DNA from 3 places in the Yimella sp. RIT 621 genome. Region 3 is predicted to be linked to each of the others. Evidence: riboswitches for the same ligand, from Rfam matches in the RefSeq annotation. Region 3 holds a riboswitch; each other region holds the start of a gene.

Region 1 (4,429 bases), on a different contig from region 3:
CACAACCGGCACCGCGTCGGAGCGCTTGTCGAGGAAGGCGAGGACGGTCTCGATGGTGGCCGCGGAGGCGAGCATCCCGATCTTGGCGGCGTCAACCGCCACGTCGTCTACGAGGGTGTCCAGCTGGGCGCGGACGAAGTCCGCGGGGACGACGTGGACACCGGTGACTCCCTGGGTGGACTGGGCGGTCAGTGAGGTGAGCACCGCGGTGCCGTAGGCACCCAGTGCGGAGAAGGTCTTGAGGTCGCCTTGAATACCGGCCCCGCCGGAGGGATCGGAGCCGGCGATCGTCAGCGCGATCGGTGGGCGGGGGTTCACGGTTGCCCGTCCCACGCGGCCCGCAGGCTCGCGGCCGCCACGGCTGGTTCCTCCGCGGCGCACACCGTCGAGACGACCGCCACGCCGGCGGCGCCGCTGTGGCGCAGCATGCCGGTGCGTTTCGTGGTGATGCCGCCGATGGCGACGACCGGCCACGGGCTCGCGGCGGCCACCGCAGCCACCCCGCCCGGGCCGATCGGAGTGCCGTGGTCAGGCTTGGTCGCCGTCGGCCACACCGGTCCAACGCCGAGGTAGTCCAAGACGCCGTCACCGAGCCCGCGTGCTGTGCGAACCTGCTCGATCGTGCTGACCGACAGCCCGACCATGGCGTCCGGCCCGAGCAACTGCCGGGCCTGAGCAGGCGGCATGTCGCGCTGACCGACGTGGACGCCGTCGGCGCCGATGTCCTGAACGAGGTGGACCCGGTCATCGATAATCAGCGGCACCCCGGTCCCCGCCAGCACCTCGCGGACCGCCACGCCGAGGGCGACGAAGTGGGCGTCGGTGGCGCCCGGGTCACGCAACTGCACCACGGTGACTCCGCCCGCGACCGCAGCCTGCACGGTCGCGGGCACCCCCCGTGGGCCGCACAAACCGGTGTCGGTGACCAGGTAGAGGCTGAGGTTCACCGGTCGGCGGGTCACCGGAGCACCACCTTCTCGGTCAGCTCCTGCGGGTTGAGGGTGGCGAGAGAGTCCAGCAGCGCAACGGCGAAGCTCCCCGGCCCGGCGGCACGCTCGGCCGCGACCTCGGCGGCCACGGTGTACGTCGCGGTCGCGGCCGTGGCGGCCAGGAGCGGGTCGTCGGTGGTGGCGGCGAAGGCAGCCATGAGCGCGCCCAGCGCGCACCCACCGCCAGTGACCTGGGTCAACCATCGATGGCCGTTGGCCACCCGCACCAGCCGGGTGCCGTCGGTGAGGTGGTCGACCTCCCCGGAGACCGCGACGATGGTGCCGTGCTCCCGGGCCAGCGCCCGGCCGGCGTCGAGGGCATCCTCGGCGGCGTCGACGCTCTCCGGACCCCGCCCACCGCTGCCCCCACCGGCGAAAGCGAGAATCTCTGAGGGGTTGCCACGGACGAGTGCCGGGGAGGCGTGGGCGAGCAGGTCGACGACAACCCGGCTGCGCCAGGCGAGCCCACCCACCCCGACCGGGTCGAGCACCCACGGGGTGCCGGCCGCCGCGGCGGCACTGACCGCGCCGTGCATCGCAGCCACCGTCGCCTCTTGGGGCGTGCCGAGGTTGACCAGGACCCCGTCGGCGACGGCGGCGAACGGCCCGGCTTCCTCCGGGTTGTCCACCATCGACGGACTGGCGCCGACCGCGAGCAGGACGTTCGCTGTCCACTGAGCGACGACGACGTTGGTCAGGCACTGCACCAGCGGGGCATGCCCGCGCATCGCAGCCAAGGCCTCGCCCACAGCGGCAGCATCGAGTGGGACAGTAGGGACGGAAGAAGGTGCCGACATCGGCGACGTTCCCTTCGCTAGTACGAACTAGATCAGGTTCAACGGGTGTGATCTCAGCCGTACCAGCACGGCACCCCGCGTCATTCACCAGCTTAACATCCGCACCGTTCCCAGCACCGTGCCCTCGCTTCAGCGATCGCAAAAGGGTCGCGCCTCGGACCGTCCGGGCGTGCTGTCACCAGTGCCCGGCTGCGCTACGGCGTTCCTTGGCCGCCGCAGCCCTCACCATGGCGCCTCACCAGACAACGGCTGCGCAACCTTAAAATGTGCAGTCGACTTCGGACACTCGTGCAGTGGACTTCGAAAACTGACATCTGGGGTACACCCCAGTAGGACACATCGGTCATCTCTGCTGGCCGCGCCACAGTGCGTCCGAATGTGTGACTTCGTCTGCTGAATGGCGGGGTTCTTCGGTCGCTTCGTGGCGGGGTCAGGTGACACCGATGACCAGGGTGCTCTGTGCGGCTTCGATGACGTCGTTGGTGATGGTGTCGAGTTCGTTGATCTTCAGGACCCGCTGGATCTGGGGGAAGAGGCGTTCGAGGAGCCGGAAGTTGCCGCGGGTGATCCGTGCGATGGCTGCGATGGCTTGGGCGTCGGTGAAGTCGTCGGGGTCGAGGGTCTTGCCGAGGGATCGCCAGTGTCGCTCGAGGACGAACAGCAGTTCGTCTTGTCCCAGGGGCCGGTACTGGTGGGCGAAGCCGACTCGGCTGTAGAACTGGGGGTAGTGGCTGAACTGCTTCTCCAGGCCGGGCATGCCGATCAGGATCAGGGCGATGTCGTCGCGGTCGTAGCGATCGCGCAGCAGTTCCAGAGCGGCGGGACGCAGTCGTTCGGCCTCGTCGACGATGATCAGCTCCACGTAGTTCCTGCCGTGTCGCCATCCCCAGGCCTCGGGAGTGGCCGTGCCGGGAGGTACGAGGTGCTGCTCGATGCACATGTTGGTGCGGGTGATGGCTTGGGTCAGCTCGTCCTTCAGGGTCCGCGGGGTGGTCAGCACGCTGGGGGTGTAGAGCACGGTGCGGCTCCGGTTCAAGGCGGCGTAGATCTTGGCGTCGTTGTCGGAGCGCGGCCCCCAGTAGGTCAGCAGGTCATGAGCCTTCTCGTAGTGTGCGTAGCGGCGCGCGGAGAGTGTCTTTCCTACGCCGGCTGATCCGAAGCACAAACCGATGGTGTGCCCGCGGCGCACGGCGTCGGCGAACTCGGTGAAGCGGCGGTGCTCCTTGGTGACGATGAAGCGCTGGCTCACCTGAGGTCCTCCTTGTAGATCTTCAACGCCGACCTCGGCGCCGGAGCCGGTGCTTCGGTGATCCGTGGCGTCTCGGTAGGTGCGGCCACGAGGGCGATGCGTTCGTTGATGCCGGCTCGCAGCGCCCGGCGGCGGGCGTTGCGCGCGGCCTGGATCTCCTTGAGGCTGACCTTCTGGTCGTGGTGCTCTTGGTTGACGGCCTTGCAGACGAATTCGTCGTGATCGAAGACGCGGATCTCGGTGATGTCGCGGGGGTCGTAGCGGATCACGACCGAGCGTCCGACGTAGCCGGCCAGAGTTGGCGAGACGTAGCGCAGACCCTGGAAGCGGATGCCATCGCGGCGCACGACGCGGGTCTTGGCGACGGTCAACAGCAGTCTGTCGAGGTCTTCCAGGCTCTCGGGCATTCGGGGCAGCCAGCCATCGGCGATCCACGCGCTGCGCGGGGAGGTTCCGAGCTCGCTGTGCGTGCGGTCGTTGTAGGTGGCCACGAACGCCTCCAGGGCGCTATCGAGGGCGGCCAGGGACAGTTTCGGTGTCGGCCAGGGGTGCCCTTCGGTGATGTGTCCGGGCAGGGTGGCGAGTAGCTCGGTGTTGATGATGCCGAAGAACCGCTCGATCTTGCCCCGTCCCTGGGGTCGGGCGACGGTGGAGTGGATCAGTCGGATGTGGAGGTCGACGGCGGTGTGGGCGAGCTGGTCACTGGTGAAGTCGCTGCCGTGGTCGACGTAGAGCACGTCGGGCAGGCCGCACATCGGCCAGGCCGGGTCGGTCTTGTGCCAGATCGCTTGGCGCAGCGCCAGGGCGGTGCTCATCGCCGACGGTGCGCCCAGGAAGACTGTGTAGCCGCAGACCGCCCGGGAGCAGTCGTCGAGGATCGTTGTCAGCCATGGCCGTGCGGGCTTGCCGTCGGTGCCCACCACCAGGATGTCGAGCATGGTGTGATCGGATTGCCACATCGCGTTGGGCAGCTCTGCTTGCCGGCGTAGCACCAGCTCGTGCTTGTCGCGGTAGGACGCTGCGCCCTCCAGGGCGAGGGTGACCATGCCGGGATCCAGGGTCCGCACGATGTCCCAGACCACCGAGTAGGAGGGGACCGGCCATCTCCGGGCGGCGCAGATGCCGGTGACTTTGCGGTGGATGGTGGCGATGGCCGGCCGCGGCTTGCTCAGTGCCAGGCCCTCGATCAGGTGGACGAGGTCGGGCGGAAGGCGGCGGGAGCCGGTGTCCGCTCGCGAGGCTGTCTCCAGTCCGGCGTAGCCGTCGGCGCGGTAGCGGGCGTGCCAGCGCTCCAGGGTCCGCAGCCCAACATCGGTCTCGCGAGCTAAGCGCGCGAGGGGCACCTGGTCCTCGACGTGGAGCCTGAGGATTCGCCACCGCGCTCGAGCGTCCAC
Region 2 (4,429 bases), on a different contig from region 3:
CAGGTGGTGAAGGCGATCGTCGCCTGCGCCCACGGTGCCATCGACATGATCAGCCCTGAGTAGAGACCGCGCAGGCGCGGACGCGACCATTCCATCGCCAGCGGGATGGCGGCCGAGTACTCACCGGCGATGAACACGCCACCCAGGAAGCGCATCGCCAGGATCCACCAGATCGCCGCCGCGCCGATGACCTCATGGGTGGGGGTCACCGCGATACCGAGGGTGCACGTGGCGGTTCCACCGATCGCCACGGTCGCGGTTCGGGTACGTCCGAACCGGTCGCTGAGCCGGCCGAAGACGACGCCACCCACGGGTCGTCCCAGCAGCATCGCCATCACGACGATCGTCGCGCCGGCAGTGCCACCGTGCGGGCCGGTGATGGCCGGAAGGGCAGGGGCCAGCGCGACGAGGGGCAGGAAGATGTGGAGCTGATCCACGAAATTGCCGGCCACTCCGCCCCGCAGGGCGGCGCGGCCCTGCGGGGAGAGGGTGTCGGTGTGTTCGCGGTCGGTGGCCGCTGCGCTCACTGGGCCGCGTCGACGTAGACGCTGGCGCCGAGCTCGATGAACTCGCGCGACTTCTCCCGCATCCCAGCCATTGCCGACTTGTGTTGATCCCGGATGTCCTGGCTGATCCGCATCGAGCAGAACTTCGGTCCGCACATCGAGCAGAAGTGCGCCGTCTTGGCGCCTTCGGCCGGCAGCGTCTCGTCATGGAAGGCGATCGCTGTGTCGGGGTCGAGCGAGAGCGCGAACTGGTCGTGCCAGCGGAACTCGAAGCGTGCCTTCGACAAGGCGTCGTCGCGCACGCGCGCTCCGGGGTGTCCCTTGGCGACATCGGCCGCGTGCGCCGCGATCTTGTAGGTGATGACCCCGGTCTTCACGTCATCTCGGTTGGGCAAGCCCAGGTGCTCCTTGGGGGTGACGTAGCACAGCATCGCCGTGCCGTGCTGGGCGATGACTGCGGCACCGATCGCGGAGGTGATGTGGTCGTACCCCGGCGCGATGTCGGTGACCAGCGGACCGAGCGTGTAGAACGGCGCTCCGTGGCACCAGTCCTGTTGCAGTTCAACGTTTTCCGGCACGAGGTGCAGGGGCACGTGTCCCGGGCCCTCGACCATCACCTGCACGTCGTACTCCCAGGCGCGCTCGGTGAGTTCGGCCAGGGTGCGCAGTTCGGAGAACTGGGCCTCGTCGTTCGCATCGGCGACCGATCCGGGACGCAGTCCGTCGCCGAGGCTGAATGCGATGTCGTACTGGGCGAAGATCTCGCACAGCTCGTCGAAGTGGGTGTAGAGGAACGACTCCTCGTGGTGTGCCAGGCACCAGCCGGCCATGATCGACCCGCCACGACTGACGATTCCGGTCACGCGTTCGGCGGTCAGCGGGACGTACCGCAGGAGCACCCCGGCGTGGATCGTCATGTAGTCGACCCCCTGTTCGGCCTGCTCGATCACGGTGTCGCGGAAGATCTCCCAAGTCAGGGCCTCGGCGCGCCCGTCGACCTTCTCCAGGGCCTGGTAGATCGGCACCGTGCCGATCGGCACGGGGGAGTTGCGGACGATCCACTCGCGGGTGGTGTGGATGTCGTCGCCGGTCGACAGGTCCATGACCGTGTCGGCGCCCCAGCGCGTCGCCCAGCTGAGCTTGGAGACCTCTTCCTCGATGGAGGAGGTGACCGCCGAGTTGCCGATGTTCGCGTTCACCTTGGTGAGGAACCGGCGGCCGATGATCATCGGCTCCGACTCCGGATGATTGATGTTGGACGGGATGATCGCGCGACCCGCCGCCAACTCCTCGCGAACGACTGAGACGTCGACGTTCTCGCGCAGCGCGACGTAGCGCATCTCGGCCGTCACTTTGCCCTGACGCGCGTAGTGCATCTGGGTGACGGTGCGACCAGGCTTGGCGCGCAACGGATTTCGTCGCTCACCGCGCCATTCGTCGGAAGCTTTGCCGCGACGGACGGCGGAGCGTCCGTCGTCCTGCAGGGTGCGTTCGCGACCCTCGTAGGTCTCGACATCGTCGCGGCTTTGGATCCAGCCGGAACGAGTGGCGGGTAGGCCGGCGGCAGGATCGCTGCCGGGTCCCGCGGTGCGGTAGACATGCACATCGGGATTCGTTGTGCCGTCGGGGGATTCGTCGAGGCTGATCGCGGTGACGGGCACGCAGATGTCGCCGTCGACGAGGTGGTGCAGGCGGTGCTTGGGATGAATCTCGGACATCGAGATCTCCTCACTTCCTTCGCCGGAATGACCCGGGCAGGTTCGGACGGTCCGAGCGGCGTCAGCTCGATCTCAGCCCTCTGCCGAGGGCTCCCGTGTGGGTGTCGCCACCGTAACCCATGTCACTTACGGTGTCGCACATGGTCCGTCCACCAGCTGTCGTCTCGATCGCCGGAAGTGACCCGAGTGGAGGTGCGGGAATTCAGGCAGATCTGAAGACCTTCGGCGCACTCGGTGCGTACGGCATGAGCGTTCTCACGGCACTGACTGCGCAGAACACGATCGGTGTGCAGAAGGTGTTACCAATCGATTCGGAATTCGTTGCGGCACAGCTCGACTCGGTGACAAGTGACGTGCGTGTCGACGGTGTAAAGATCGGTGTTCTGGGCTCAGCGGGGGTCGCTGAGGTGATCCGCCCGACGCTCCTGCACATGCGTGATCGCGGGGTGCCGATCGTGCTCGATCCGGTGCTGGTCGCAACCTCCGGAGACCGCCTCGGCGACGCGTCGGTGACGTCTGTGCTGCGTGACCTGCTGCCCGTTGTCAGCGTTGTGACACCGAACCTGTCGGAGGCCGCCGCATTGACCGCCACCCCTGTTGCGACCGACGAGCGGGGGATGCGCGATCAAGCCAGGAGCCTGCTCGACCTCGGTGTGCCCGCGGTGCTCATCAAGGGTGGCCACCTCGACGGCGACGCGGTCGACCTGTGGGTCGACGCACACGGCTTCGAACGGTTCGCAGCCCCACGCATCCCCACGTCCAACACGCACGGCACGGGCTGCAGCTTGTCGTCCGCGCTGGTCGCCCTGCGTCCGCAGCGGCCCGATTGGCACACCACCGTGACCGACGCAAAGGTCTGGCTGACCGACGCGCTGCGCGCGGCCGACTCGCTCGAGATCGGCGCCGGTCACGGGCCGGTGCACCACTTCCACCGATGGTGGTGACCGCCGCTGAGCGACCGATTCGGGCCGTCCGGCGCGAGTCGCAGCGGCCGGAGTGTGGCCGATGACACACTCGCGCCATGGGTGCTTACAGCGACGAGTATCAGCGCAGCATGGCCGACCCCGAGGGCTTCTGGCTGGACGCGGCATCGGCAGTGCACTGGTTCAAGAAGCCGACCCAGGCGCTCGACGACACGAACCCTCCGTTCTACCGGTGGTACCCCGGCGCCCAGACCAACATCTGTTACAACGCGCTCGATCGCCACGTGATCGAGGGCCGGGCCGACCAGACGGCGTTGATCTACGACAGCCCGGTCACCGAGGTCCGGTGCAGCTACAGCTACGCCGAGCTGCTCGATCTGGTCGGGCGGGCGGCCGGCGTGCTGAAGGCGCTCGGTGTCGGCAAGGGCGATCGTGTGGTCGTGTACCTGCCGATGATTCCCGAAGCGGTGATCACGATGCTGGCCTGCGCCCGGATCGGTGCGGTGCACTCGGTCGTGTTCGGCGGTTTTGCGCCGGCCGAGCTCGCCGCCCGCATCGACGACGCGCGGCCCAAGGTCGTCGTCACCGCGTCGTGCGGCGTGGAGCGGACCCGCGTCATCCCGTACAAGCCGATGGTCGATGAGGCGATCGAGCGCGCCGAGCACAAGCCCGATCGCGTACTGCTGGTGCAGCGTCCGCACCTCCAGGCCGAGACGGGGGAGCGCGACATCGATTGGGCGGCGGCGATGAAACCGGGCGCCGTCGAGCCGGCGGGCTGTGAGACGGTCGCGGCAACCGACCCCCTCTACGTGCTGTACACCTCCGGCACGACCGGCAAGCCGAAGGGCATCGTGCGCGATCACGGTGGATACCAGGTTGCGCTGCAGTGGTCGATGACGAACGTCTACGGCATGGAACCGGGTGACGTATGGTTCACCGCGTCGGACGTGGGGTGGGTCGTCGGCCACTCCTACATCGTCTACGGACCCCTCATCGCCGGCTGCACGACGATCGTGTTCGAGGGCAAACCCGTTGGTACACCAGACGCTTCGACCTTCTGGCGGGTCATCGCCGAATACAGCGTGAAGGCGTTGTTCACCGCGCCGACCGCCTTCCGGGCGATCAAGAAGGAAGACCCGGATGCGGCGTTGATGGCCGGCCACGACCTGTCGTCGTTCCGCACCCTCTTCATGGCCGGCGAGCGTCTGGACCCCGACACCTGGCAGTGGGCCACCGACAAGCTCAGGGTGCCTGTGGTCGACAACTGGTGGCAGACCGAGAC
Region 3 (4,429 bases):
TTCGGTCAGCAACAGCAGTGAGATCACGACCAGTGCCTGCAGCAGGCTCAGCACCGCGGCGGCGCGCAGGTCGAGGAAGTTCGTGGTCAGCAGGTAGATCTCGGTCTCGACCGTCGAGTAGCGCACCCCGCCGAGTGTCAGCACCACGCCGAAGGACCCGGCACAGAAGAGGAACACCACCATCGCGGCGGAGACGACGGCCGGACGCAACGCCGGCAGAGTGACGGTTCGCAGCACCGTCCACGGACTCGCGCCGAGCGAGGCCGCAGCCTCGGCCTGCCGTGGATCGAGCGACTGCCAGCGTCCGCCGACGGTGCGCACGACCACCGCGATGTTGAAGAACACCAGGGCGGCGAGAATCGCCTGCCACGAGCCGTCCCAACCCAGGAAATCCAAGGGACCGGACGTCGACAGCAGGCTGCGGAACGCGATGCCGACCACGACGGTCGGCAGCACGAAGGGCATCACCAGCAGCCCGCGCACCAGCCCCGTCAGCGGCAGTTTCAGCCGGTAGGTGACGTACGCGATCGGCACGCCGAGCAGCACGGTGATGAGCGTCGCGAGCGAGCTGATCCACACCGTGAACCAGACGACGCGGCGGGTGCGTGGCCGCGTCAGGACGTCACGTACCGCGTCCAAGGACCATTGCCCGTCGAGGTGCAGGCCTCGGGCGACCATCGCCGACACGGGCAGCAGGAAGAACACCGCCAGGAAGGCCAGCGGGATCAGTGCTGCGAGCGCCGGAACGAGCGATCGCCCGAGGCGAGTACGCATCACCCGGAGACGGCGTCCTGCCAGCGGCGCAGCCAGTCGTCCCGGTTCTTCGTGATCTTCGTGGGGTCGACCTGCAACGGCTTGTCCGGCACCTTGACCGCGGTCTGCCAGGCGTCGGGCAGCTTCACCTGGTCATCGACCGGGAAGACGTACATGTTCTTCGGCATCGACGCCTGGAACTTCTTGCCGAGCATGAAGTCGATGAACGCCTTCGCGCCGGGCTCGTTCTTCGCGCCCTTCAGCACGCCGGCGTACTCGACCTGCCGGAAGCAGGAGTCCGTCATGGCGGACGTCGTCGGCTTGCCGTCCTTGATCGTGTCGGCGGGAGAAGTGTTGTACGACAACACGATCGGACGCGTCCCCTTGCCGCCGCCGGCGGTGTAGTCGACGCCCCACGCGTCGCTCCAACCGCTGGTGACCTTCACGCCGTTCGCCTTGAGCTTCTTCCAGTAGTCCTGCCAACCGTCGTCGCCGTACTTCGCGACAGTGGCGAGCAGGAAGGCCATACCGGGCGAGGACGTCGCGGCACCGGGCGTGACGAAGAGGTCCTTGTGCTCGGGCTTGGTGAGGTCGTCCAGGCTTTGCGGCTTCGCCTTTTTCTTCGCGGCGAACCAGGCGTCGTCGACGTTGACGCACACGTCACCGAAGTCGATCGGAGCGAGCGACTGCGCGGCTTCGCCGGGCAACGCGTACTTCGATGCGCTCTTCGGGAGTGCCTTCGGTTCGTTGGCGGCGAGGGCGCCGGAGTCGACGACCCGGGAAGCGAAGGTGTTGTCGATGCCGAACACGACGTCGCCCGTCGGGTTGCCCTTGGCGAGTACGACCGAGTTGGCGAGCTTGCCCGCGTCCCCGGAGGCGAGCACCTGCAGTTGGTATCCCGTGGTCTTGGTGAACTCGGCCTGCACGTCCTTGGGGATCACGAACGACTCGTGGGTGACGAGCTTGACGGTCGTGACCTTGCCGGACGATGTTGCTGCGGGCTTGTCGTCGCCGGTGCTCGAGCAGCCGGCGATGGCCAGGGCGAGGGTGCCGCAGCACGCGGTGGTGAAGGTTCTCCGGAACAACTGATCCTCCTCGGATGCAAGGAGGGGCTCGACTTCCTACACCGGTACTAACCGGATCAGGTTCGAGGGTCTGCGGCCCGGTCGCCGCACTCTCAGCGCACCGTGCGCTCCCCTGTCGTTTCCGTATCGGACGCTACACCGTCTCGCCGGCGTCTCGTCCGCGGCCGTTCGATGCGGCCGGGATCACAGCCTGAATCATCGGGCGCGCAAACGTGCGGGCCACACGAAACATGGCAGGCTCTGACCAGACAAATCGACCCGATCGGCCGGTGACGGCCGCTGACTTGGAGGAACTCATGGGCTCTGTGGTGTGGAAGATCGTCGCGGCTGCGGCCGGTGTGGCGGCAACTCAGATCGCCAACAAGGTCACCAACCAGGGTTGGCACGCAGTCACCGGACAGCCGGCGCCGGTCGGCAAGCACGACCCGAACTACTCCGCCAAGGAGACCGCGCTGTTCGTCCTGGTCGCCGCCGCCGTCGCGCAGGGTGTGCGCGCGCTGGGTGAGCGCAAGGCCGCCGACTTTTGGACCAAGACCGCCGGTCACCCGCCGCAGGTCGTCGTCAAGGAGCACCAGAAGGCGCTGGAGAAGGCAACGAAGAAGGCCGCCAAGAAGGCCTGACCAACAGCCTCACGTCCGGCCGACCGGGTCGCTTCTGGCCGCCCGGGCCGCGACGCTGCCGTCGGCGCGGCCCGTCGTGATCTGGAATCTGGCGGCCCGTCGTGATCTGGAATCTGTATGTCCGGACGTGGTCCGCGTCAGCTCCACAGATCCCGCGCCGCACGCGGGTGGTGGTCGGACAGTTGGTTCCACCACGAGTACCGCGATGCCGCGGCAGCCACGTGCGCTTCGTACACCGCCGCCGCCGACCGCGCGCAGGCGAGCGCTTCGCTGCGGTCGACCCGGTCGGGGTGCCAACGCACGACCCGGCGTCCGACGATCGGGTTGCCGGCCAGCGGGAGCACTCGGACGCCGATCGGCGGCTCGTAGGTCGGCAGCGCCAGAGCGACCGCGTTCCCGGCTGCGACATAGGGCCAGTAGTCCGACAAGCCTTGTCGTCCATAGGGCGCACGCAGCTTGACACCTTGTGCCGCGAAGAGATTGGTGAGGGCTTCGTCCGTGCCGTCCGGTCTACCGGGTGGGAGCAGCCAGGCGTTGTTCGCCAGGTCCGGCACCGTGAGCGGGCGGCTGGGCGGGGCGGCGTCCTCCGCGATCGCGACCAGGAACGGTTCGTACTCGATGAACTCGATCTCCTGCAGCGGCGCGGGAAGCGGTTGTTCGAACTCGGAGTGCACACCGACGATCACCAGGTCGAGCTCGCCGGAGATCAGGTGCTCGGTGATGACCGAGCTGGACGCGTCCACGATCGGGGTGATCCGCCGGTCGGGCAGCAGGTATTCGAGTTCGACCAATAGTGAGGCGAAGAACGGCGACCGGTTGGCGCCCACGCGCAGCGGTCTCATCCCGTGTTCGAATTCGGCTGCGTCAGTGACGAGTTGGTCGACCGAGTCGAGGATCGACCGGCTGCGCTCGACCACCATCTCCCCGGCGGATGTGAGCGCGACACCCTGCCGACTACGCACGAAGACCGCGCACCCGAGGGCCTGCTCGATACGCGCGATCTGCGCCGACAGCGCCGGCTGGGAGACCCCGAGGCGGGAGGCCGCAGCAGTGATGCTGCCGGTCTCGGCCACGGTGACCACAAGCCGCAGGTGATGGATGTCGACGCGCACAACCCTGAGGTTATGGCCAGGTGGGATTACCGCGATCCGCCACGCGGACTTCAACGTTACTGGTACCCCCGCGATGCCATCTGTTCCATCTGATGAAAAGGAGCTGGCCCTTGACCAGCAAGAAGACCACCCGGCGCGTGCTCACGGCGGCTTTCGCCAGCATTGCGCTGACCGGCGCCGCGGCCCCCTTCCTCCCCACCGCGGACGGAGCCACCACCGCAGCAGCGGTCGCCGCCCCCGATGTCGACCTCACTGCGGTGACCGGCCACCTGCAGCAGTTGCAGACCATCGCGAACAACAACGGCGGCCACCGCCGCGCGGGCAGCGCGGGCTACACCGCGTCCGTCAACTACGTGGTGGGCAAGCTGCAGGCCGCCGGATTCACGGTGACCAAGCAGCGTTGCACCAACTGTGCCTACCCGAGCGACAACATCATCGCCGACTGGCCCGGTGGCGACACGACCAAGACCGTGATGTTCGGGGCCCACCTGGACGGCGTCGCGTCCGGCCCGGCCGCCAACGACAACGGCAGCGGCTCGGCCGCGATCCTGCAGACCGCACTCACCCTCGCGGCCAAGAGCCCGACGATGCTCAACCACGTCCGCTTCGCCTGGTGGACCGACGAGGAGCAGGGCCTCAACGGCTCGCAGTTCTACGTCGACAACCTCAGTTCGACCGCTCGTTCGAACATCAAGGCGTACTACAACTTCGACATGGTCGCTTCGAAGAACGCGGGCTACTTCATCAACAACATCGGCTCGACGCAGTCCGCCCCGATGAAGGAGTACTGGGACAGCCTGGGCCTGCAGCCGGAGGAGAACACCGAAGGTCGCGGCCGCTCGGACGACTACCCCTTCTC

The links. Region 3 has a riboswitch for thiamine pyrophosphate ahead of EU513_RS08685 (thiamine ABC transporter substrate binding subunit). Riboswitches for the same ligand answer to the same signal wherever they lie in the genome.
Region 1: it holds a riboswitch for thiamine pyrophosphate, as region 3 does, so the genes downstream of both, thiM (hydroxyethylthiazole kinase) here and EU513_RS08685 (thiamine ABC transporter substrate binding subunit) in region 3, are expected to answer to the same signal.
Region 2: it holds a riboswitch for thiamine pyrophosphate, as region 3 does, so the genes downstream of both, thiC (phosphomethylpyrimidine synthase ThiC) here and EU513_RS08685 (thiamine ABC transporter substrate binding subunit) in region 3, are expected to answer to the same signal.

The regions. Positions count from the first base shown of each region.
Region 1 is NZ_SEIP01000015.1:70,364-74,792, reverse strand. It holds gene thiD (bifunctional hydroxymethylpyrimidine kinase/phosphomethylpyrimidine kinase) at 1-318, opposite strand, end outside; gene thiE (thiamine phosphate synthase) at 315-962, opposite strand; gene thiM (hydroxyethylthiazole kinase) at 959-1,786, opposite strand; TPP riboswitch at 1,778-1,874, opposite strand; gene EU513_RS13725 (AAA family ATPase) at 2,217-3,035, opposite strand; gene EU513_RS13720 (Mu transposase C-terminal domain-containing protein) at 3,032-4,429, opposite strand.
Region 2 is NZ_SEIP01000008.1:14,039-18,467, forward strand. It holds gene EU513_RS08890 (MFS transporter) at 1-527, opposite strand, end outside; gene thiC (phosphomethylpyrimidine synthase ThiC) at 524-2,224, opposite strand; TPP riboswitch at 2,222-2,331, opposite strand; gene thiD (bifunctional hydroxymethylpyrimidine kinase/phosphomethylpyrimidine kinase) at 2,365-3,168, shown strand; gene EU513_RS08905 (propionyl-CoA synthetase) at 3,246-4,429, shown strand, end outside.
Region 3 is NZ_SEIP01000007.1:164,546-168,974, reverse strand. It holds gene EU513_RS08690 (iron ABC transporter permease) at 1-774, opposite strand, end outside; gene EU513_RS08685 (thiamine ABC transporter substrate binding subunit) at 774-1,838, opposite strand; TPP riboswitch at 1,855-1,962, opposite strand; gene EU513_RS08680 (DUF4235 domain-containing protein) at 2,108-2,458, shown strand; gene EU513_RS08675 (LysR family transcriptional regulator) at 2,596-3,570, opposite strand; gene EU513_RS08670 (M28 family peptidase) at 3,681-4,429, shown strand, end outside.